One region of the Microbacterium alkaliflavum genome, then DNA from elsewhere that is predicted to be linked to it. Evidence: predicted binding sites of a transcription regulator. Region 1 holds the regulator's gene; each other region holds the start of a gene.
What was found. The regulator HspR, encoded in region 1, represses chaperone genes until heat shock. The targets are predictions, from matches to a motif close to AAGTTGAGTCNNNNNGACTCAACTT.
Positions count from the first base shown of each region.

Region 2: the regulator HspR is predicted to act here: its motif matches at 3,108-3,132, upstream of ACH3VR_RS04395 (ATP-dependent Clp protease ATP-binding subunit).
Region 3: the regulator HspR is predicted to act here: its motif matches at 3,333-3,357, upstream of ACH3VR_RS00405 (Hsp20/alpha crystallin family protein).

Region 1 is NZ_JBIQWL010000004.1:13,139-21,055, reverse strand. Features, by position in the region: gene ACH3VR_RS11960 (potassium channel family protein) at 1-670, opposite strand, end outside; gene ACH3VR_RS11955 (DUF2252 domain-containing protein) at 780-2,195, shown strand; gene ACH3VR_RS11950 (MmcQ/YjbR family DNA-binding protein) at 2,192-2,608, opposite strand; gene ACH3VR_RS11945 (heat shock protein transcriptional repressor HspR) at 2,650-3,132, opposite strand; gene ACH3VR_RS11940 (DnaJ C-terminal domain-containing protein) at 3,142-4,140, opposite strand; gene ACH3VR_RS11935 (nucleotide exchange factor GrpE) at 4,151-4,768, opposite strand; gene dnaK (molecular chaperone DnaK) at 4,768-6,636, opposite strand; gene ACH3VR_RS11925 (class I SAM-dependent methyltransferase) at 6,879-7,917, opposite strand, start outside.
Region 2 is NZ_JBIQWL010000001.1:1,014,946-1,022,862, reverse strand. Features, by position in the region: gene ACH3VR_RS04400 (DUF72 domain-containing protein) at 1-312, shown strand, start outside; gene ACH3VR_RS04395 (ATP-dependent Clp protease ATP-binding subunit) at 511-3,066, opposite strand; gene nhaA (Na+/H+ antiporter NhaA) at 3,306-5,141, opposite strand; gene ACH3VR_RS04385 (MarR family winged helix-turn-helix transcriptional regulator) at 5,138-5,551, opposite strand; gene ACH3VR_RS04380 (elongation factor G) at 5,576-7,642, opposite strand; gene ACH3VR_RS04375 (collagen-like triple helix repeat-containing protein) at 7,753-7,917, opposite strand, start outside.
Region 3 is NZ_JBIQWL010000001.1:80,154-88,070, reverse strand. Features, by position in the region: gene ACH3VR_RS00425 (MarR family winged helix-turn-helix transcriptional regulator) at 56-496, shown strand; gene ACH3VR_RS00420 (ABC transporter permease) at 577-1,311, opposite strand; gene ACH3VR_RS00415 (ABC transporter ATP-binding protein) at 1,308-2,087, opposite strand; gene ACH3VR_RS00410 (TetR/AcrR family transcriptional regulator) at 2,161-2,766, opposite strand; gene ACH3VR_RS00405 (Hsp20/alpha crystallin family protein) at 2,837-3,292, opposite strand; gene ACH3VR_RS00400 (hypothetical protein) at 4,061-4,597, shown strand; gene ACH3VR_RS00395 (L-serine ammonia-lyase, iron-sulfur-dependent, subunit alpha) at 4,721-6,205, opposite strand; gene ACH3VR_RS00390 (VOC family protein) at 6,258-6,623, opposite strand; gene ACH3VR_RS00385 (amylosucrase) at 6,678-7,917, shown strand, end outside.

The DNA of each region.
Region 1 (7,917 bases):
CGCGGACCTGCCCGCGCGTCGCCGGCTCGTCGTCGTCGCGGCCGGCGGCGGCCTTCTCGATGACGTAGGACGAGACCGTCGCCGTCACGGTGCCGACGATAGCGATGCCGCCTGCCATGAGTCCGACGGCCCAGATGCGCCCGAGCGCCGTGACGGGGTAGTAGTCGCCGTAGCCGACGGTGGCGACGGTCACGAACGCCCACCAGATGGCGTCCCCGAAGTTCTCGATGTTGGCGCCGGGGGCGCCGCGCTCGACGTCGAGCACCGCAAGGGCGCACAGGTAGATGACAAGGAGCGAGGCGCCGGCGCCGTAGATCGCGATCCGGCTGCGCAGCACGGTTCCCGCGGAGTGCCTGCCGAACGTCATGGAGGTGATGGCGCGGAGCAGCCGGAGCGCGCGCAGCATGGGGATCGCGACGATCGCGAGGTCGAGCAGGTGCCCGCGGAACCATACGCCGCGGGGCTTCGCGAGGAACAGCCGCACGACGTAGTCGACGACGAAGACGACGTAAGTGAGCCCGATGATCGTCCACAGCACCACCGCAAGCTCGCCCTGCGCGTCGGTGATCGACTTCCACGAGTAGGCGATGAGCCACAGAAGCGACGCGATGATGAGCGGCCAGTAGGTGATCTCCTCCCACTTCCTGACAGCTTCCGGTCCGCGCGGCATGGTCGAACTCTAAAACGGAGGCGGCCGTGCCCGGCGGCGCATCGCCGGGCACTCACCCGCCGTGCATGACGCCGTCGCGGCGGCCCGAGGCCGGTGGCATGATGTGCCCATGACCGAGGTGCGCGAGTCTTCCCTGGAATGGACACGGCCGTCCACTGTGGCCGAGCGGATGGCGGAGGGCAAGGAGGGACGCGTCGCGACGCCGCGCAGCTCGCTCGCACATCTCACGGTCGGCGAGCGGGACCCGCTCGGCATCCTCGACGAGCAGAATGCCGCGCGCCTGCAGGAGCTCATCCCGCTGCGCATCGAGCGCATGTCGGCGAGCCCCTTCGCCTTCTACCGCGGCACCGCCGCCATCCAGGCCGCCGACCTCGCGAGAGACCCGCACAGCGGCATCCTCGTCGCGTCCTGCGGCGACGCGCACGTGTCGAATTTCGGGTTCTTCGCTTCGAGCCAGCGCACCCTCATGTTCGACCTCAACGACTTCGACGAGTCGGCGTGGGCGCCGTGGGAGTGGGACGTCAAGCGCCTCGTGACGAGCATCGTCATCGCGGGGCAGGCGACCTCGCGCGACGGGGAGATCATCGAGGATGCCGCCCTCGCGGCCGTTCGCACGTACGCCCGATCGATGGCGGCCAATGCCTCACGGAGCACCGTCAAGCGCTACTTCGAGCACTTCGACGCGGAGTCGGGCCTTTCTGCCATGGACGCCGAATCGCAGCGCACGATGCGCGCCGCCATCAAGGAAGCCGAGAAGCGCACGGGCGACCGCGCCGCCCGCAAGCTGACGACGCTCGGCGACGACGGTCGGCTCCGCTTCGTCGAGCGTCCGCCGACCATGACGCACACGACGCCCGAGATCGAGGCGCGCCTGCACGACAACATGCGCAAGTACATGGAATCGGCGATCGTCGACGTGCGCGTCGTGCTCTCGCAGTACACGCTGTCCGACATCGCGCTCCGCGTCGTGGGGGTCGGCAGCGTCGGCACGCTCTGCACCCTCGTGCTGCTCCAGGACGGCGACGCGAACGCGCTCATCCTGCAGGGCAAGCAGGCGGGACGCAGCGTGCTCGAGCAATACGGCGGCATCGAGCAGCCGCCGGCCGTCGCCGACTACCTCGCGGCGTACGGCGAGGGCGGACGCGTCGTGGCGCTGCAGCGCATCCTCCAGGCCGTCTCCGATCCTTTCCTCGGCCACCTGCGGGCGTACGCCGGCGACTTCTACGTGCGCCAGTTCAACGACATGAAGGGCGGCGTCGAGATGGACGAGCTCGAGGACCCGCTCTTCAAGGAGTACGCCGAGACGTGCGGCGCCGTGCTCGCCCGCGCGCATGCGCAGTCGCCCAACGCCGCGCAGGTCGCAGGCTACATCGGCAACGGGCGGATCGTCGGTGAGGCGATCCTGGAGTGGGCCTACGCCTACGCGTCGCTGTCCAAAGGGGACTACGACGCGTTCGTCGCCGCCAATCCCGGCAAGGTCGACGGGGAGGCCGCGGCCCGCGCGGCGGCGACCGCGCTGGGCTAGGACTCGGCGGCGGGGTGCGCGGCGAGCCACTCCTTGGCGACCGCTTTCGGTGCCTTCAGGAGCCACGCATCCGTGACGACCTCGCGGAGGAAGTCCGCATCGATCGCGTCGAGCCGCACGAGCACGGCGGGATAGCCGTCGAAGTGCGGGATCGTGAAGAACTCCTCGGGGAACGACTCGAGGAGCGCCTCCTTGCCGTCGAGCCCGTCGGTGCGCACGCCGACGACGGGGCCGTCGGGCCATGACCTGCCGAGCGCCGCGAGCTTCGTGAGATCGGCCTTGCTCGGACCGCGCTCCCACACGAACAGGCCGTCGCGCGTGCGCCAGCCGGGCGCCTTCCGATGGCCGTCGACGACCTCTGCCGTCTCGGGCAGGCTCAACGCGATCGCGCGCACGTCATCGAGGGTCGCCATGAACCCAGTGTGCCTGTGCGCTCCCGCAGAGGCGACGGTGTTCAGGATGCCGCGGGCCCGGCCGGGTCGTCTTGTCCCTCGTCGTCGGCCGCCTCGATGCTCTGACGCGGGGTCCACAGCACGACCTCGGTCGCCCTCCGGACGCGGGTTCCGTGGCGGAGCGTCACGACCGAGCCGGTGGCGCCGGCTGCGAAGACACGGCCACCCGGCCGGCGCTCCATCTCGATCCGGACGCGGTCCTCGAGGTCGCGCACGCGCAGGTGCAGCTCGCGCACGCGGTCCTCGAGCTCCAGGATGCGGGCGATCGCCGGGAGGCCCATGCCATCGGCCGACATGCGGGCGACCTCGCGCAGCTGCTGCACGTGGCGCAGCGAGTAGCGGCGCGAGCCGCCCTGCGTGCGGGCGGGCACGACGAGGCCCAGCCGGTCGTACTGCCGCAGCGTCTGCGGGTGCATGCCCGAGAGCTCGGCGGCGACGGCGATCGCGAAGATCGGCGTGTCCTCGTCCAGCTCGTCGGGGCTCATGCTCGTCTCCTAGCCGCGCGCTTTGGCCATGAGGTCGGCGCGCGGGTTCTCCTTGGGCTCGAGGTCTCGGAACCGCGCTAGGGCGTCCCGCGCGGCGTCGTCGAGGTGCGAGGGCACCGCGACCTGCACCTCGGCGAGGAGGTCGCCCGTTCCCTTGGCCGACTCGACTCCGCGCCCCTTGACGCGCAGCACGCGCCCCGACGGGGTGCCCGGCGCGACGCGCAGCTTGACGCTGTCGCCGCCGAGCGTGGGCACCTCGATGGTCGCGCCGAAGACGGCTTCCGTGTACGTGATCGGCACCGTGAGGCGCAGGTCGAGGCCGTGCCGCGTGAAGACGGGATGGGGGCGCACCGTGACCGACACGACGATGTCTCCTGTCTCGCCGCCGTCCGGCGACGGTCGTCCGCGTCCGCGGAGCCGGATCTTCTGCCCGTCGGCGACGCCTGCCGGGATCTTCACCTTGAAGGGCTTGCCGTCCTCGCCCTGGAGCGTGATGGTCTCGCCCCTCGTCGCCGTGACGAAGTCGATCGTCGTGCGCGCGGTGACGTCGGAGCCCCGCGTGGGGCCGCCGTAGCCGCGGTAGCCGCCGGTCGGCTGGCCGAACCGGCCCGACCCGAAGCGCCCGCCCTGCTGCTGGTTGAACATCTGGAAGATGTCGTCGAAGTCGGCCGAGTCGTACCGTGCGCCGGCGCCGCGGCCCTGCCCGAACATGCTGAACACGTCCTCGAAGCCGCCGGCGCCCTGGCCGCCCGCCGTGAAGCGGGCGCCCCCGGCGCCCATCGCGCGGATCTGGTCGTACTCCTTGCGCTGCTCCGCGTCGGAAAGCACCGAGTAGGCCTCGGAGATCTCCTTGAACTTCGCCTCGGCGGCGGCATCCCCCTGATTGGAATCGGGGTGATACGTACGCGCGAGCTTGCGGTACGTCTTCTTCAGGTCAGCGTCGCTGACGTCCTTCTCGACGCCGAGGACCTTGTAGAAGTCCTTGTCGAACCAGTCCTGGCTGGCCATAGATGTCCTCTTAATCGGTCCCTGAGCCAGTCGAAGGGACGGCGACCACGACCTTCGCCGGCCGCAGCTCGACCGTTCCGAGGCGGTAGCCCACCTCGACGACCTCGAGCACCGTCGGCACCTCCACGCCCGGCGTGGGAGCCTGGAAGATGGCCTCGTGGTGCTGCGGGTCGAAGACCTCGCCTGCCTCACCGTACGCCGTGACGCCGAGCCGCTCGGCGACGCCGCGCACCTTCTCGCCGATCTGCGCGAAGGGTGTGCCCTCCTCGAGGTCGCCGTGCTTGGCGGCGCGGTCGAGGTCGTCGAGCACGGGCAGCAGGCCCTTGACCGCCTCGCCCTTCGCACGCTCGATCTCGCGCTCGCGCTGCTCCTCGGTGCGGCGGCGGTAGTTGGCGTACTCGGCCTGCAGGCGCTTGAGGTCGAGGAGCAGCGCCGACTCGAGGTCGGCGAGCTTCGCGTCCTCGGCCGCGGCGTCGGCGTTCTGCTCGGTGCCGAGGATGTCGTCGATCGTCAGCTCGTCGTCGCCCTGCGACGCAGGGCCGGAGGTGCCTGCCTCCGACCCCTCGTCACCGGGGACCTCGGCCCCCCCTGAGCCTGTCGAAGGGTTCTCGAAGTCCTTGTCGGTCATTACTTCTTCTCGTCCTCGTCGTCCACGACCTCGGCGTCGACGACGTCCTCGTCGGGGCTCGTCGACGACCGCTCGTCGGAGGGGCCGTCGGCCGGAGCGTCCTGAGCCGCCTGCTGGGCCTGCGACGACGCGTAGATCGCTCCGCCGAGCTTCTGCTGGCTCTGGTTGAGCTTGTCGAACGCGGACTTGACCGCGTCGTCGTCATCACCGGCGAGCGCCGTCTTGAGCGCGTCGACGTCGGCCTGGACCGACTCCTTCACGTCGGCCGGCAGCTTGTCCTCGTTCTCCTTGATGAGCTTGTCGATCGAGTACGAGAGCGTCTCGGCCTGGTTGCGCACCTCGGCGGCCTCGCGGCGCTTCTTGTCCTCGGCGGCGTGCTCCTCGGCCTCGCGCACCATGCGCTCGATGTCGTCCTTGGGCAGCGACGAGCCGCCGGTGATCGTCATCGACTGCTCCTTGCCCGTGCCCTTGTCCTTCGCAGACACGTGCACGATGCCGTTGGCGTCGATGTCGAACGTGACCTCGATCTGCGGGATGCCGCGCGGAGCCGGTGCGATGCCCGTGAGCTCGAACGTGCCCAGCGGCTTGTTGTCGCGGGTGAACTCGCGCTCGCCCTGGAACACCTGGATCGCGACCGACGGCTGGCTGTCGTCGGCGGTCGTGAAGGTCTCGCTGCGCTTGGTCGGGATGGCGGTGTTGCGCTCGATGAGCTTCGTCATGATGCCGCCCTTGGTCTCGATGCCGAGGCTCAGCGGGGTGACGTCGATGAGGAGGACGTCCTTGCGCTCGCCCTTCAGCACGCCGGCCTGGAGGGCCGCGCCGACGGCGACGACCTCGTCCGGGTTCACGCCCTTGTTGGGCTCCTTGCCGGCCTCGCGCTTGACGAGCTCCGACACGGCGGGCATACGGGTCGATCCGCCGACGAGCACGACGTGGTCGATGTCGGCGACCTTGATGTTCGCCTCGCGGATGACGTCTTCGAACGGCTTCTTGGTGCGGTCGAGGAGATCCTTCGTGAGGTCCTCGAACTTGGCGCGCGTGAGCGTCTCGGAAAGCGACACGGGGCCGTTCTCGGTCAGCGACAGGTAGGGAAGGTTGACACTCGTGCTCGTGGAGGACGAGAGCTCCTTCTTCGCCTGCTCCGCGGCCTCCTTGAGGCGCTGCAGCGCGATCTTGTCGCCCGAGACGTCGACGCCGGTCTGGTCCTTGAACTGCTTGATCAGGTAGTCGACGACGCGCTGGTCCCAGTCGTCGCCGCCGAGGCGGTTGTCGCCGGCCGTCGCGCGCACCTGGATGGTCGAGAAGTCGTCGTCCTTGCCCACCTCGAGGAGCGAGACGTCGAACGTTCCGCCACCGAGGTCGAAGACGAGGATGAGCTCGTCCTCCTTGCCCTTGTCCAGGCCGTAGGCGAGCGCGGCGGCCGTGGGCTCGTTGATGATGCGCAGCACGTTGAGACCGGAGATCTCGCCGGCTTCCTTCGTGGCCTGGCGCTCGGCGTCGTTGAAGTACGCGGGGACGGTGATGACGGCATCCGTCACGGTGTCGCCCAGGTACTGCTCGGCGTCGCGCTTGAGCTTCTGGAGGATGCGCGAGGAGATCTCCTGCGGCGTCCACTTCTTGCCGTCCACGCCGAAGTTCCAGTCGGTGCCCATGTGGCGCTTGACCGACGCGACGGTGCGGTCGACGTTGGTGACGGCCTGGCGCTTGGCGGTCTCGCCGACGAGCACCTCGCCGTCCTTCGTGAACGCGACGACCGACGGGGTCGTGCGGAAGCCCTCGGCGTTCGCGATGACCTTGGGCTCGCCGCCCTCGAGGACGCTCACGACCGAGTTGGTCGTACCGAGGTCGATTCCAACAGCACGTGCCATGTGTTTCTCTCCTTCTTGCGGGGCGAGCGGATGCCGCACCCCAGGGTCTTGCGGAAGTCTGACTCGCGGCGGTGATCCCTGAGCTTGTCGAGGTGGCGGTCCCCGAGCTTGCCGAGGTGGTGGTCCCCGAGCTTGTCGAGGGGTTGAGCCGCGATGACTCAAGGGTAGCGGGGCACGCGCACGTCGTCAAATGAAGTTGAGCCGACTCATATCAACTTTTCAGCGATGAGCGTCGTAGCGGGTCAGCGGGCTCGGGATGCCGTGACGGTGAAGGTCGGGTTCCGCGCGATCTGGCGCGTCGGGCCGACGAGGCGCTCGAGGTCGGGCCGGTACTTCAGGTGCGAGTTCCACACGGCCCACAACTCGCCGCCCGGAGCGAGCACGCGCCCCGCGTCGGCGAAGAGCTTGAGCGCGATGCCCCGGTGCACGACGTGTCCGATGTGGAAGGGCGGATTGAGCACGATCAGTTCGGCGCTGCGGTCCGCACGGGCCGACAGCGCGTCGTCGCGGACGACCTCGACGCGGTCGGCCACGCCGTTCGCGGCGGCCGTCTCGCGAGCGGACGCCACGGCGGCCGCCGACTGGTCGGTCGCGACGACGTGCAGCCCGGGGCGCGTGCGGGCGAGCCATGTCGCGATGACGCCCGTGCCGCAGCCGAGGTCGATGGCCTCGGCTGCGGCGGGCGCGGCATCCAGGTGTTCCAGCAGGAACCGCGTGCCGATGTCGACAGCCGCCCCCGCGAAGGCCGCGCCGTGCGAGACGACGACGAGACCGGTCGCGGAGTCGGTCTGTCGTCGCGGCCAGGTCGGCGACACGTCGGGCCGCGGCTCGGCGGCGACGAGCGCACGCGCCTTCTGCCGCGCGTGCGTCACGTCGAGCCGGCCGAAGCTCGCCCGCAGCACGTCGTTCATCGAGAGCGCCATGTGCTTGACCATGCCCGCCGCGAACACGCGCACGCTCGGCGCCGCGTTGCGCGCGATCGTCTCGGCGATCTCAGCGAGAGCGTCGAGGGAGCGGGGAAGGCGGAGCAGCACGACTTCGGCGCCCGTCCTCAGGTCGGCGTCGAGGTCGTGCCACTGCCAGGTCGGCGTGATGCTGAGGCGCTCGGCGTTGGCGGCGAGAGCACGCTCGCCCGAGAGCGCGTCCTGATGCACGCGGATGGCGCCCACGCCGTGGCCGGCCGCGGCCCCGAGCGTGAGCGCGCCGTACGCGTCGCCGATGACGACGACGGTTCCGGATGCCGCGCCCGCGAGCGCGTCGGCGGCCTCATCGAGCAGGAGG
Region 2 (7,917 bases), on a different contig from region 1:
CACGACTCCTGGACCGACGACGCCGTCTTCGCGCTCCTCGAACGCCACGGCGCCGCCTACTGCGTCATGAGCGGGGCGAAGCTGCCGTGCATCCTGCGTGCGACGGCGAGGCTGGTCTACGTGCGCTGGCATGGACCCGACTCGGAGCACCTCTACGGCGGCTCCTACTCCGACGACGACCTGGCGTGGTGGACCGAGCGCATCCGCGAGTGGGAGCGTGCCGGCCACGACGTCTACGGCTACTTCAACAACGACGGCGGCGGCAATGCCGTCCGCAACGCCCGCACGCTGAAGCGGATGCTGCACACCTGACGTTTCCGCGGGCGAGGCGCTCCCCCGCGGCATCCGGCGAGTTGTCAGCCTGAACACCCGCACGATGCCGCGGGTGAGTCCCAGCAGCCTCCGCTCACCCGCGGCAATGTGCGAGTCCGCACGGCCAACACCCGCACAATGCCGCGGGCACGCAGAAGGGCGCCGTACCCGATGGCACGGCGCCCCTCGATGCGCACGTCAGGCGGCGGCCGCGAACGCCTCCGACCGGACGAGGAGCTCGGGGCCCGGGGCATCCACCGTCACCGCTCCCCCGTCCACGAGCTCACCGGAGACGAACAGCTCGGCGATCCGGTCGTCGACCTCGCGCTGCACGAGGCGACGGAGCGGGCGGGCACCGTACTCGGGCTCGTACCCGTGCTCGGCGAGCCAGTCGACCGCGGCATCGGTGACCGACAGGGCCACCTCGCGGTGCGCCAGCCGCGCCGACGTCTGGTCGAGCACGAGCCGCACGATGTCGCGCAGCTGCGCCTTCTCGAGCTTGCGGAAGAGCACGATCTCGTCGATGCGGTTGAGGAACTCGGGACGCATCGCCTCGCGAAGCTTGCCGAAGACGCGATCGCGCAGATCCTTCTCGCTGCCGAAGCCGGTCGCCCCGCCGCCGTCGGCGATGAAGCCGATCGCCCCGGCGCGCGACGCCAGGAACTCCGAGCCGAGGTTCGACGTCATGATGACGACGGTGTTGCGGAAGTCGACCGTGCGCCCCTGACCGTCGGTGAGGCGTCCGTCGTCGAGCACCTGCAGCAGCAGGTTGAAGACGTCGGGGTGGGCCTTCTCGATCTCGTCGAAGAGCACGACGGCGTACGGATTGCGACGGACGCGCTCGGTGAGCTGACCGGCCTCGTCGTATCCGACGTATCCGGGAGGGGCGCCGACGAGGCGCGACACGGTGTGCCGCTCGCCGAACTCGCTCATGTCGAACCTGATCACGGCCGAGGAATCGTCGAACAGCGACTGCGCGAGCGATTTGGCGAGCTCCGTCTTGCCGACGCCGGTCGGACCGAGGAAGAGGAACGAGCCGACGGGGCGACGGCTGTCGCCCATGCCCGTGCGGTTGCGGCGCACGGCCTTGGCGACGGCCGCGACGGCATCGTCCTGCCCGATGACGCGGGCGTGCAGCTCGTGCTCGAGGGAGGCGAGGCGCTCGCGCTCGGTCTCGGTCAGGCGGTTCACCGGGATGCCGGTGGCGCGACTGATGACGGCCGCGATCTCCGGCTCGTCCACGACCGCATCACCCTGGGCGACCGGACCGCGCGACGTCGCATCGGCCAGCCGTCCCTGCACCTCCGCGATCTGGTCCCGGATGCGCGAGGCCTCCTCGTAGTGCTCGGCCGAGACGGCGGCGTTCTTGTCGGCCTCCAGAGTCGCGAGCCGCTCGATGAGCGCCTTCACGTCGACCAGCGCGCCGAGCTTGAGCCGCAGCCGGGCTCCGGCCTGGTCGATGAGGTCGATCGCCTTGTCGGGCAGCACGCGCTCGGTGAGGTAGCGGTCTGAGAGCTCGACGGCGGCGCGGAGCGCGGCATCCGTGAACCGCACGCCGTGGTGCTCCTCGTACGCGGGCTTGAGGCCCTGCAGGATCAGCACGGCGTCCTCGATGGAGGGCTCGCCGACGCGCACGGGCTGGAAGCGGCGCTCGAGCGCCGGGTCCTTCTCGATCGTGCGGTACTCCTTGAGCGTCGTCGCACCCACGAGGTGCAGCTCGCCGCGCGCGAGACGCGGCTTGAGGATGTTTCCGGCATCCATCGCGCCCTCGCCCCCGCCGCCTGCGCCGACGACGGTGTGGATCTCGTCGACGAAGAGGATGACGGTGCCCTCGAGCGACGCGACCTCGTCCATCGTCTTGGTGAGGCGCTCCTCGAAGTCGCCGCGGTACCGCGTGCCGGCGAGCATGCCGGCGAGGTCGAGCGAGATGACGCGCTTGCCGATGAGCTGCTCGGGCACGCCGCCGTCGACGATCGCCTGCGCGAGGCCCTCGACGATCGCGGTCTTGCCGACGCCCGCCTCGCCCACGAGGACGGGGTTGTTCTTCGTGCGACGGCTGAGGATCTCGATCGTCTGCTCGATCTCGTCGGCGCGGCCGATGACGGGGTCGAGCCGACCCTCCGCGGCGAGCGCCGTCAGATCGGTGCCGAACTTGTCGAGCATCGGCGTCTCGGCAGCGGCCTCGCCGTCGGTCGTCGGCGCGGCAGCCGGACGCACCGTCTCGCGCACGCCCTGCGTCAGCGCCTCGGGCGTCACGCCCGCCTCGGCGAGCACGCGGCCGGCCGGGGTGTCCTGCGCGAGCACGAGCGCGAAGAAGAGGTGCTCGGGGTCGATGTAGGTCGAACCCGACGAGCGGGCCACCTGGAACGCGTGGAAGAGGGCGCGGGTGACGGAAGGCGTCACGACCGCGCCGTCGGCGTTCTGGGGAGTGGATGCCGCGGGCAGGCGCTCCTCGGCGGCCTTTGCGATCGCGCGCGGGTCGGCGCCGATGCGCTCGACGGCATCCTTGGCCGGGTCCTCGTTCGCGAGCACGCGCAGCACGTGCAGCGCGTCGAGCTCGCTCTGACCGCGCTCGAGCGCGAAGCGGCCGGCGCGCTGGAGCACGTCCTGCGTACGCGCGCTCAGGAACCGCGTGAGGTCGATCGACCGCTCGGCGCGTGCACGCTCGCCCGCCAGGTAGCGGGCGAGGAACTCGTCGAACGAGCCCGCGCCGTCGGCGTCGCCGTCGGTGTAGGGGGTGAAGTCTTCGGGCATCTCCCGTGTCTCCGTCTGAAGTCGATGGGACGATCGACCCAAGGTTGAGTCGATCCGTATCAACTTCAACGGACCGATTGAAGGGATATTCCCGGATGCCGCAAATCAGCGCACGGCTGCAGAATCGCCCAGAGCCCGTGCTGTGACCGAGAGCCCGTGTTTCACCCGGTGCGGATCGGGGGCTTTCGGCGAGAGCACGGGCTATGGACAGAGGGAGAATCAGCGCCGCGGCCGCGAGATCAGTGCGCGCGCGACGCCTCGAGGGCGCGGATGAGGCTCGCCGAGTCGTACGGCCCGATGTGGCGCTTGCCGTTGACGAAGAACGTCGGAGTGCCGCTCAGGTCCATCAGCTCCGCATCGAGGCGGTCGTCGGTGATGCGGCGGATGACCCGCGGCGACTGGAAGTCCTCCATGAAGCGCTCGGGGTCCAGGCCCAGCCGGGCCGCGTACATGCACAGATCGGATGCCTCGAGCCGGTCCTGATTCGCGAAGAGCGTGACGGCCATCTCGAAGAAGCGACCCTGAAGCCCGGCGGCTTCGGCGGCCTGCGCCGCCTCCTGCGCATGCGGGTGCGGCACGTCGAGCGGGAAATGCCGCCACACCCAGCGCACCTCGTCGCCGAAGTACTCCAGCACGGTGTCGACGGAGCCCGTGGCACGGCTGCAGAACGGGCACTCGAAGTCGCCGTACTCGACGATCTCGAACCGTGCGGCGATGTCGCCGCGGAAGTGGTCGCGCTCCGGGTCGAACGGCCGCATCAGCTTCGCACCCACGGGGCGCGGCGGCCGGATCCGGTCGCCGACGACGAGCACCGCCCAGCCGATGAGGAACGCCAGAACGGATGCCGTCAGCACGGCGACCCGCGCGATGTTCTGCGTGTGCGGGTCGTCGATCGCGATCGGCACGAGGAAGAGCGAGATCGTGAAGCCGATGCCCGACAGTGCCGCTCCCCCGGCGACGCGATTGAGTCCGAGCCCAGGCGCGAGCTGCCCGCGACCCAGCGCGCGCAGGAGCGCCGTCGCGCCCGTGATGCCGACGAACTTGCCGACGACGAGTCCCACGACGATGCCCCACGCGACGGGCGAGGTCACGGCATCCCGGATCGTCTCGGGGTCGAGGTGCACACCCGCGTTCGCGAGGGCGAAGATCGGCAGGACGCCGAACGAGATGTAGGGGCGCCAGGCGGCGTCGACGCGCTCATTGATCGAGAGCGAGTCGCGCAGGCTTCTCGTGACCGCGGCCGCGTACGCCGGATTCGGCGACTCGCGGAATGCCCGGGTCAGCTCCGCCGCACGCTCGACGTCGGTGCGACGAGGCGGGAAGACCGGGATGAGGAGGGCGACGGCGACGCCGGCGAGCGTGGGATGGATGCCTGCCAGCAGCACGGCGATCCACAGGCCGGCCCCCAGCAGCGTGTACGACAGGCCGCGGCCCGCGGGAAGGAACCGCACGAGGGCGAGGAGCCCCATCAGCACGATCGCGACGAGCAGGGGCACCGCCGCGAGACCGTTGTTGTAGAACAGGCCGATCACCAGGAGCGCCCCGATGTCGTCGACGACGGCGAGGGTGAGGAGGAAGATCCGCAGGCGCGACGGATACTTCGGCGCGATGATCGCGAGCGCGCCGAGGAGGAACGCCGTGTCGGTCGAGATGACGACGCCCCACGCGTCGGCCTCTGCGCCTCCGAGGTTGAACAGCACGAACACGAGCGCCGGCACGATGAGGCCTGCGACGGCTGCCCCGATGGGAAGGAGCGCGCGCGACCGGTCGGTGAGCTCGCCGATCGTCAGCTCGCGCTTGACCTCGAGGCCGACGAGGAAGAAGAAGAGGGTCATGAGGCCCTCGTTCACGACCGCGTGCATCGTGAACGACACGTCGAACCCGCCGACCGACATGCCGATCGGCAGCGCCCAGAACTCCTCGTAGGTCGCCGCCCACGGCGAGTTCGCCCATACCATCGCGATCGCGACGCCGACGAGCATGAGCGCAGCGGCGAGGCGGTCGGGGTCGCGGCTGTGCTTCTTCGGAACGGGGCGGGCGGCGTCGCCTGTGCTGATGATCCGCAGCTCGCTCACGCGCCGAACGGCTCCTCGTGGAGTCCTTGAAGAGCCTCGGTCAGTCGCGGCGCGCCCTCCCCGAAGGCGCCGTCGAGGCTCGCGAGGCGCGCATCGGCCTCGGCGAGCGCAGCCTCGCCCTTGTCGGTCGCACGCAGATCGGATGCCGCCCCCGCCTGGGCAGTGGCATCCTGAACCAGTCCTTCGTCCTGGAGCGTCCGCACCGCCGTGTGCGCCGTCTGCACCGTGATCTGCGAGCGCCGCGCGAGCTCTGAGAACGAGATGCCCGGCGTCGCATGGATGTGCGCGAGCAGACCGTACTTGCGGGTCGTGAGGCCGAGGTCCTTGAGGGATGCGTTGAGGCGCGCATCCCACACGCTCGAAACGGTGAGCAGGGCGATGACCGGGCTGAAAGGCGGGCGCTCAGGCATGACGTCTCATCGTAGCGAGCGCGCTCAGGTGTGCGGGCCGGGTGCGGGCTCGTAATGATCGGTGGCGATCGTGAGCTCGGCCTGCCCGCCCGTCAGAGCGCGCAGATCGAGCACGTAGCGCTCGAGCTCGGCGTCGGGGACGCTGGCGACGACCCGCGCGCGCCCGTCGTCGGCCGTCTCGCTCGCGTGCACGCGCCCGCGGCGACCGGACAGGTCGGTGAGCACCGGCCCCTGCAGGTCGGTCGGCACCGTGACCGTCACGTTCGACACGGGCTCGAGCAGCACCGTCTGCGCCTCGGCGAGCGCGGCCTTGACACCCAGCGCCGCCGCCGTGCGGAACGCCATCTCGGACGAGTCGACCGAGTGCGCCTTGCCGTCGAGCAGCTCCACCTGCACGTCGACGACGGGGTGGCCGAGCGGTCCCCCCGCGGCGAGCGCGTCGCGCGCCCCGCGCTCGACGGCGGGGATGTACGTGCGCGGCACGGCCCCGCCCACGACGGAGTCGACGAACGCGAAGCCGCCGCCGGGAGGCAGGGGCGAGAGCTTGAGCTGCACGACGGCGAACTGGCCATGCCCGCCCGACTGCTTCTTGAGCTTGCCCTCGGCGTGCGCCGATCGGGCGATCGTCTCGCGGTACGCGACGGGAGCAGTGCCGGTCGTGACGTGCACGCCGAGCACGCGCGCGAGCCGTTCGACGGCGACCGCGACGTGGGTGTCGCCCAGGCCACGGAGGATCGTGAGGCTGCCCGCGCGGTCGACGACGAGCGTCGGATCCTCGGCCGTCAGGCGGCCGAGCGCCGTCGTGAGCTTGGCGTCATCGGACTGCGACACGGGCTCGAGCGTCATGGCGTAGACGGGCGCGCGAGAGGGCAGCGGAATGGGCCGCGCGCCGCTCTGCGAGCGCGTCCACAGGAGCGAGCCGGCGGGAGTCGAGGTGAGCTTCGCGACCGCGCCGATCTCGCCCGTGCGGATCGAATCGGCCGGCACGTGCTCGGCGCCGCGCAGCCGGAACAGCGCCGGGATGCGTTCCTCGCCGCCCGTCGTCGCGTTGCGCAGCCGGTCGCCCGGGCGGAGCACCCCCGAGAGGACCTTGAACATCGCGACCTGCCCGACGAACGGGTCGGCGACCGTTCGGAAGACGTGCACCAGGGTGTCGCCGTTGGCCTGCGGCGCGACGCTGTGCTCCGTGCCGCCGTGTCCCTCGTCGTCGACGCCGAGGAGGATCCGCCCGTCGTGCGTCTCCCCCGTGGGAGCCAGATCGCACAGGAGGTCGAGCACATGGTCGACGCCGGTCGCCGTGAGCCCCGAGCACACGACGATGGGCACGGCATCCCCCGCCGCCATCGCCCCCGCGAACGTCGACTCCAGCTCGCGCGGCGCGGGCTCATCGCCCTCCAAGTAGGCCTCGAGCTGCGCGTCGTCGCGCGCGACGATCTCCTCGGTGACCTCTTGATGCAGCCGATGCTCCTCGTCGGCCAACTCGTCGGGCACGGGCTCGTCGTGGTGCCGCCCGCTCTCGTCGTAGACGAGCGCGCGCTCACTGAGGATGTCGGCGACTCCGTGGAACGCGTGCTCCTCACCGAGCGGCAGCTCGAGCGGCCACAGTCCCGGGCCGAAGGCATCCCGAAGCTGCTCGACCGTGCGCCGGAAGTCCGCGCGCGCGCGATCCTCCTGTGTCACGACGACGACGCGGGGCACCCCCGCGGCGCCGGCGTTCGCCCACGCGGTGCGAGTGGCTCCCGTCACGCCGTCGACGGCGCTCACGACGACGACGGCGACATCGGCGATCGAGAGCGCGGCATCCACCGCTCCCACGAAATCGGGATGCCCCGGGGTGTCGACGATCGTGACGCCCTGCAGGGCGCCCCCGACCGTCCACGTGAGCCACGCGAGCGCGAGACCGAGCGACGTGCCGCGCGCGATCTCCTCGGGGTCGTGGTCGCACACTGTCGTGCCCTGCTCGACGCTGCCCATGCGCGGGATCGCGCCCGCGCGGTGCAGCATCGCCTCGGCGAGCGTCGTCTTGCCGCTGCCCATCGCCCCGAGCAGCACGACGGTGCGATGCGCCGGGTCTGTAGATGTCTCGGCCACGGATCCTCCCGCATCCTCGCGGACCAGTAGCGACCATCGTCCCCCGCGGCGCGGCGCGGCGCCAGAGGGACAGGCCGTTACGTCGAGCGGATGCCGCGGCTGCGCGCTGCCTACTGTGCGGGAAGCTGGCTCGTGGACGCGCCGGACTGCACCCAGGTGCTGTCGGTGCACTCGTAGAACGTGGTCGTGTCGGTGTCGATGTAGACGTCGCCGTTGGTCTGGCATGTCTCGTTGTCGGGCGTCCCCGTGCCCAGGAGAACCTGCGTGCCCGGCGT
Region 3 (7,917 bases), on a different contig from region 1:
GGCGCTCAGCCTACGGCCCGCCCCGACGGCGGAGGTTCGCCGTATTCTGTTGCACATGACCGACCGGCGACTCGCGATCGACGCCTGGGAGAGCCTCTTCCGCGCCCAGCACGAGGTCTTCGGAGACATCAGCGGCGACTTCGACGGGACGGCGCTGTCCCAGGCCGAGTACGACGTGCTGCTCACCGTGACCCGTGCGGATGACATGACGGCGCGGCTGCGCGACGTCACGGCCAACATGCTCATCAGCCAGCCCAGCGTCTCGCGCCTCGTCGACCGCATGGTCGCACGGGGACTCATCTCGAAGTGTGCAGATCCCGACGACGGCCGCGGCGCCCTCGTGCGCGCGACGGACGACGGCGCATCCGCCTTCCGCCGCATCGCGTCGTCGCACGGCCGGGCCATCGCGGAGCGGATGTCCGTGCTCAGCGACGACGAGCTCGATCAGCTGCGCGAGCTGACCGCGAAGCTGCGACGGCCTCAGCTCGGCTGCTGACCCCACGCCGGGGCCGTCTCGCCTGCTCCCGGTCCCCGAGCTTGTCGCGGGGTCGAGCCTGAGCCTTCCGCAGAACAGCGCTACGGCGTGCGCCGGCGCAGCGTGAGCGACGCGAGGATCAGCGACCCGACGAGGAACCCGAGCACGACGAGCAGCGGTCCGTAGACGTCCCATCCCTCTTCGCCGGCGGTCACGGCGTTGATCGCGTCGATGGCGTAGCTCAGCGGCAGCACCTTGCTGATCGCGTACAGCGCGTCGGGCATCTGGTCTCGGGGCATGAACAGGCCGCCGAGCAGGATCTGCGGGAACACGATGAGCGGCATGAACTGCACAGCCTGGAATTCCGTGCGCGCGAAGGCGCTCGCGAGCAGCCCCAGCGCCATGCCCAGCACCGCGTCGGAGACGGCGACAAGTCCGAGCTGCCACGCCGGCCCGTCGGTGTTGAGTCCGCAGACCAGCACGGCGAACGACACCGTGACGATCGCCTGGATGACGGCCATGAGGCCGAACGCGAGCGCGTAGCCCGTGATGAAGTCGGCCTTGCCGATCGGCGTCGTCATGAGCCGCTCGAGCGTGCCCGAGCGACGCTCCCGCAGCGTCGTGATCGACGTGATGAGGAACATGATGATGAACGGGAACAGTGCCAGGATCGGCGGTCCGTAGATGTCGAAGACGCCGTCCTGGTCGCTGAAGAGCCAGGCGAACAGCCCGACGAGCAGGCTCGGCGCGATGAGCATGAGCGCGATCGACCGCGGGTCGTGGCTCAGCTGCCGCAGGACCCGTCCGGCGGTGGCGAAGGTGCGCACGCCGTTCATTCGGATGCCTCCTCCCGCGCCTGTCGCCGCGTCATCGGATGATGCGCCTGGGCCGAGGCCGCGGCATCCCTTTCGATGAGCGCCAGGAAGGCGGCATCCGGATCCGACTCCCCCGTGTCGGTGAGCAGGCGAGCGGGTGTCGTGTCGGCGATGATGCGCCCGGCCCGCAGCAGCACGATGCGGTCGCAGCGGAGGGCTTCGTCCATCACGTGGCTGCTCACGACGATGGTCGCACCCGCCTCGGCGACGCCGCGGAAGATCTCCCACAGCTCGGAGCGCAGGAGCGGGTCGAGGCCGACGGTCGGCTCGTCGAGCACGAGCAGCTCCGGCGTGCCGAGCATCGCGACGGCGAGCGACACGCGCTTCTCCTGCCCGCCGCTGAGCGAATCGACGGTCTGCTTGGCCTGGTCGGCGAGCCCGACCTGCGTGATGACGCGGTCGACGTCGGAGGTCGGCGCGCCGATCAGCCGGGCGAAGTAGCGGAGGTTCTGCTGGATCGTCAGGTCGCCGTACACCGACGCGGCCTGCGTGTCGTACGAGACGCGGCGACGCTGCACCTGCGTGCCGCCGGGATCGGAGAGCACCGTGACGGTGCCGCCCGCGATCTTCTGCACGCCGACGATCGAGCGCATGAGGGTCGTCTTGCCGCAGCCGGACGGACCCATGAGGCCCGTGATCTGGCCGCGCGGGATGTCGAGATCGATACTCTTGAACACCTCGGTGGTGCCGCGGCGCACGTGCAGTCCGCGCACCTCGACGGCGTTGCCCTCAGCCACGGCGAGCACCTCCGATCGCCCCCTTATTCATCATGTGATGAATAGTCCTCCGCGGTGTGATCGACGTCAAGGCTCACTCCGTGAGGTACCGCTGCACCGTCGGCGCGATGCGCGCGATGAGCTCGTCGACCGACGCCGACGCGACCGCCGGCAGCTTGAGCACATGCCGTGCGATGAGCAGGCCCGCGACCTGCGACGCGACGAGGCTCGCGCGCAGCTCGGCGTCGGGCACGTCGAGCTCGGCGGCGATGCGGCCCAGCAGCTCCCGCGAGAGGAAGCTGGCGAGGAGGGGCGTCGCGAAGCGGTTGCCGAGCGCCGAGCGCAGGAGCACGACACCGCGCTTGCGCACGTCGGGCCGCTCCCACGCCTCGAGCACGTAGCGGACGAGGTGCTCGCCCAGCTCGTCGCGCGGACCCGCCAGGATCGCGGGCACGTCGACGTCGGGCCGCATGGGCGCACCGACGGCCTCGGCGAACAGGTCGGCCTTCGTGCCGAAGTAGTGGTGCACGAGCGCAGAGTCGACACCCGCTCGCGTCGCGATGCCGCGGATGGTCGCACCGTCGTACCCGTGCTCGGCGAACTCGTCGACGGCCGAGCCCAGGATGCGGTCCCGGGTGCCCGACTCTCCTCCGCGCGGGCGGCCCCGGCGACGGGGTGTCGGCACGGCGTACTCGGGCATGGCGTCAGCCTAGAACGCGGCGCCGCCCCGAGTCTTCGGACTCGGGGCGGCGCCGGTGGGAAGAGTCAGCTCACTGCTCGACGGGCTGCGGCTCGTCGTGGCTCTCGTGCGCGAGGATCGTCGGCTGCTCGGCATCCGACGTCACCTCGATCTTGCGCGGCTTGGCCTTCTCGCTCACGGGGATCGTGACGCTGAGCACGCCGTTGTTGTAGTTCGCCGTGATGCGCTCGGTGTCGATACCCTGCCCGAGGTTGAGCTGGCGGAGGAAGCTCGCCGCCTCGCGCTCGCGCGTGATCCACTTCACGCCCTCGCCGGTGGTGAGGGTGCGCTCGGCGCGGATCGTGAGCAGCTGCCCGTCGACGTCGATATCGACCGACCCCGGGTCGATGCCGGGCATGTCGGCCGTGAGGACGTAGTGGTCACCGTCACGGTAGAGGTCCATCGGCATGCGGCGGGGTCCGCGGCGCGTGTCGAGAAGGCTCGAAGCGAGGCGGTCGAGGTCGCGGAACGGGTCGTACTGGGCCATTTCTCTCTCCTTCTGTCGGGGTGTTCCTTGTGGTCTTGTGAACTTGAGTCGACTCGACTCAACTACGTTCAATTTAGCACTCAAACCCCGAGAGTGCCAACGGTTCGCGCACGGCGAACACTCCTTCTGGGTGTGCCCCGCACGCTCGGTTGCGGCGATTTGCAGTGGGGATCGCCAATCGGCGCAACCAAACGCTCGACCTGTTTGTTCGCTTGCGGCGATTGGCAGACGCGGGTGCCAATCGGCGCAACTGAAGGGCGGGCGCGCTCCTCCCCAGACCCCGCGCGCGTGCCACCCTCCACAGACTCGCTGGATGAGTGCAGGCCGAGGCGTGGCCGCCCCGAGCCTCGGGGGATGACTGACCTTCCGGGCCGCCTCGGCGGCGAATTCTCCGTGGCATCCGCTCTCGAATCCGGTGCGAGTCGAGCACGGCTGCGAAGACGGGACCTCCTCGCCCCGTTCTGGGGGGTCCGGATGGTTCTCGGGGACGAAGGCGACACGCCCGGAGAATCAGCGGAACTGCGGAGGCTCCGCGCGCTCGCCGCCCGACTGCCCCGGCACGTCTTCTTCTCCCATGCGAGCGCGGCGATCGTGTGGGGGATCCCGCTCCCCACCGGATGCGCCGGGACCGCACACGTCAGCGTGCTCTCACCACATCGAGCACCGAGTGGGCGAGGAATCGCGGGCCACCAACTGAGACCCGGGTTGGTGCGCGTGCGCACCCCCACCGGGCTCCGTGTCGCCTCACCTGCCTCGACGTGGGCGCAATTGGCAACGACGCTTTCGCTGCGTGATCTCGTCGCAGCCGGCGACGCGATTCTCAACCGACCTCGCGCCCGCGACGGGTCTCATCAGGCGCCTCCCTCGACCCTCGAGGAGCTGGAAGCCGCTGTGGCCGCCGGCCGCCGCGAGGGCATCGCCAAGCTGAAGGCTGCAATCGGCCTCGTACGCGTGGGTGCGGCATCCCGCCCGGAGACTCATTTGAGGCTTGCACTCGCAGAGGAAGGGCTCCCCGATCCGGCGCTCGACTTCGATGTGTTCGCCCGGAACGGCCGACGCATCGGCTGGACGGAGATCGCTTACCCCGAGTGGCACGTGCTCGTCGAATACGAGGGCGACCACCACCGAACGGACGCCAGGCAATGGAACCGCGACATCCTCAAGCACGACCTCTGCCGCGAGGCAGGCTGGACCGTCGTCAGGATCACCGCCGAGCACCTCTACCCGAATTCGCAGGTCGCCGTGGAGCGTGTGCGCGCCGCGCTGACGAACGCGGGATGGCGGCCTGGCACTTCACCCGTTTGAGTTGCGCCGTTTGGCGCGGCCGCGCACCAAACGCCGCAACCGAAACGACGCGTTTGCGCTTGAGCTGCGGCGATGTGCGCGGTGCAACGCAAAACGACGCAAGTGAGCACGACATGAGCCGGGTCAGCACTCGATGACGTTCACCGCGAGGCCGCCCTCGCTCGTCTCCTTGTACTTCGTCGACATGTCGATGCCCGTCTGGCGCATCGTCTCGACGACGGCGTCGAGCGAGACGTAGTGGCTGCCGTCGCCGCGCAGGGCGAGGCGTGCCGCGGTCACGGCCGTCGACGCCGCGATCGCGTTGCGCTCGATGCACGGGATCTGCACGAGCCCGCCGACCGGGTCGCACGTCAGGCCGAGGTGATGCTCCATCGCGATCTCGGCGGCGTTCTCGATCTGGCGGTTCGTGCCGCCCATGACGGCCGTGAGCCCGCCCGCCGCCATCGCGCACGCCGAGCCGACCTCGGCCTGACAGCCGCCCTCGGCACCCGAGATCGAGGCGTTGGCCTTGAAGAGCGAACCCAGCGCGGTCGCGGTGAGCAGGAAACGACGGATGCCGCGCCGGCGGTTCGCTTCGGCGACGATCTCGTCGTCCACGACGTCCACCGCAGCCTCGCCGAGACCGAAGCCGAGCAAGGCGCTGCCGACGAGCTCGCCGTGCGGCGTGACGGCGTTGCCGACGCCGAGGCCCGAGTCGGCGAGGAAGCGCCACCAGTACATCGCGACAGCGGGGAGGATGCCGGCTGCGCCGTTCGTCGGGGCGGTGACGACTCGTCCGCCCGAGGCGTTCTCCTCGTTCACCGCGAGGGCGAAGGCGCCGAGCCACTCGCCGGGCAGCTCACGGTGTCCGGCCGACGAGGCGTCGTCGAGCTGATGCCGGATCGAGGCGGCGCGGCGCTTGACGCGCAGCATCCCGGGCAGTTCGCCGTCGGCGGCGAGCCCCGCGTCGATGCAGGAGGCCATGGCGTCCCAGATCGCGTCGAGTCCCGCGGCGACCTCGGCCTCGGTGCGCAGCGCCTCCTCATTGATGCGCGCGGCTTCGGCGATCGTGAGGCCGTGCTCGTCGCAGATCGCGAGGAGCTCCTCGGCGTTGTCGAACGCGAGCGGGAAGGGATGCGCCGCGACCCTCTGCGCCTCGCCCTCTCGGCGGATGAATCCGCCGCCGATCGAGTAGTAGGTCTCCTCAGCGAGAACCGCGCCGGCGGCATCGAGCGCCGCGAGGGTCATGGCGTTGGGATGCCCCGGCAGCCGCGTCCGCGGCGCGAAGACGACGTCGTCCTTCGCGAACGCGACCTCGTGGGTTCCCGCCAGGAGCAGCCGCCCACCCGGCCAGTCGCTCCACGCGCGGCGCACCGCGTCGGGCTCGACCGTCGCCGGGTCTTCGCCGCGCAGCCCTGCGACGACCGCGTCGGGAGTGCCGTGGCCGATGCCGGTCGCGCCGAGCGAGCCGCAGAGGGTGCAGGTGACGCGCACCGCACGCTCGAGGAGATCCGTCTCACCGAGACGGATGACGAAGTCGCGGGCCGCACGCATGGGTCCGACCGTGTGGGAGCTCGAGGGTCCTACGCCGATGGAGAACAGCTCGAACGCCGAGACATAGGCGCTCACCACTCCAGGTTACTGAACGATCGTTCAGTACAGGCCTCTGGGTGGCAAGACGTCAGCGCGGCTGGAAGGCCACGAGCCCGACGGTGTTCCCCTCCGAGTCGCGGATGAAGGCCTGCCACTCCTCGTGTCCGGCGGGCCCCAGGGTGTCGTCCTCGTGCGTGAAGATGACGTGCGGGTGCGACAGGACCTCGACCCCCGGGCCGAGCCGCTCGATCGTCTCGTGCACGTTCTCGACGTGCAGATAGACCAATGACGAGGGCGCGTTCCGGTCGAGGAGCAGCCGAACGCCGTCGAGGTCGAAGAAGAGGAGTCCCGGCGGGTCGAACAGTCCCGTCGGCTCGGACTCGAGCAGCTGCGAGTAGAACGCCGCAGCGCGCGTCAGGTCGTCAGCGTGCTGCGCGATCTGAACCAGTTCCATGAAGCCTCCCGGGGATGCCGGGCCTCACGCTAGCATCACGGCACGGAGGTGGACATGACCCAGCTCGACGAAGACGTCCAGGCCGCCGCGGCATTCGCCAGGGCGCACACCGAGCAGCACGTCGGCGCCTTCGAAGAGGCGTTCCAGAAAAGGTTCGACGCCCACTTTCCGCGACTGCACGCCCTGTTCCGCCGGCTCTACGGGGATCGCGGCGACGGCCGCGAGGCACTCGCCGACGTCATCGCCCTCGCCGCGGCGAGCTGGCAGGCTCGTCCGCTCGAGCTCAAGGCGCGCGACGATCTGCGCGACGCCGATCCGGACTGGTTCCAGTCGCAGCGCATGCTGGGCGGCGTCTGCTATGTCGACCGGTACGCAGGCGGGCTCACCGGCATCCGGGATCAGATCCCGTATTTCCAGGAGCTGGGCCTGACCTACCTGCACCTCATGCCGCTCTTCGAGAGCCCCGAGGGCAACAGCGACGGCGGGTACGCCGTCTCGAGCTATCGGCGTGTGAATCCGGCGCTCGGCACGATGGAGGAGCTCGCCGAGCTCGCCGCCGACCTCCGCCTCGCGGGCATCTCGCTCGTCGTGGACTTCATCTTCAACCACACGAGCAACGAGCACGGGTGGGCGCAGAGGGCCATCGCCGGCGACGAGGGGTTCGAAGACTTCTACCTCATCTTCCCCGACCGCACTATGCCCGACGCCTACGAGCAGACGGTGCGCGAGATCTTCCCCGACGACCATCCCGGCGCGTTCGTGCAGCTCGACGACGGGCGCTGGATCTGGGCGACGTTCTACCACTTCCAGTGGGACCTCAACTACGCCAACCCCGCCGTCTTCCGCGCGATGGCGGGCGAGATGCTCTTCCTCGCCAACCAAGGGGTCGAGATCCTGCGGATGGACGCCGTCGCCTTCATCTGGAAGCGCCTCGGCACCTCCTGCGAGTCGCTGCCCGAGGCGCACCTCCTGCTGCAGGCGTTCAACGCCGTGCTGCGCATGGCGGCGCCGAGCCTCCTGTTCAAGTCGGAGGCGATCGTGCACCCCGACGAGGTGATCGAGTACATCTCCCCCGCGGAGTGCCAGCTCTCCTACAACCCGCTGCAGATGGCGCTCACGTGGGAGGCGCTCGCGACACGCGACGGGCGTCTGCTGAAGAAGGCCCTCGACGAGCGGCACGCCCTGCCCGATGGCACGGCGTGGGTCAACTACGTGCGCAGCCACGACGACATCGGCTGGACGTTCGCCGACGAGGATGCCGCAGCCCTCGGCATCGACGGCTACCCGCACCGCC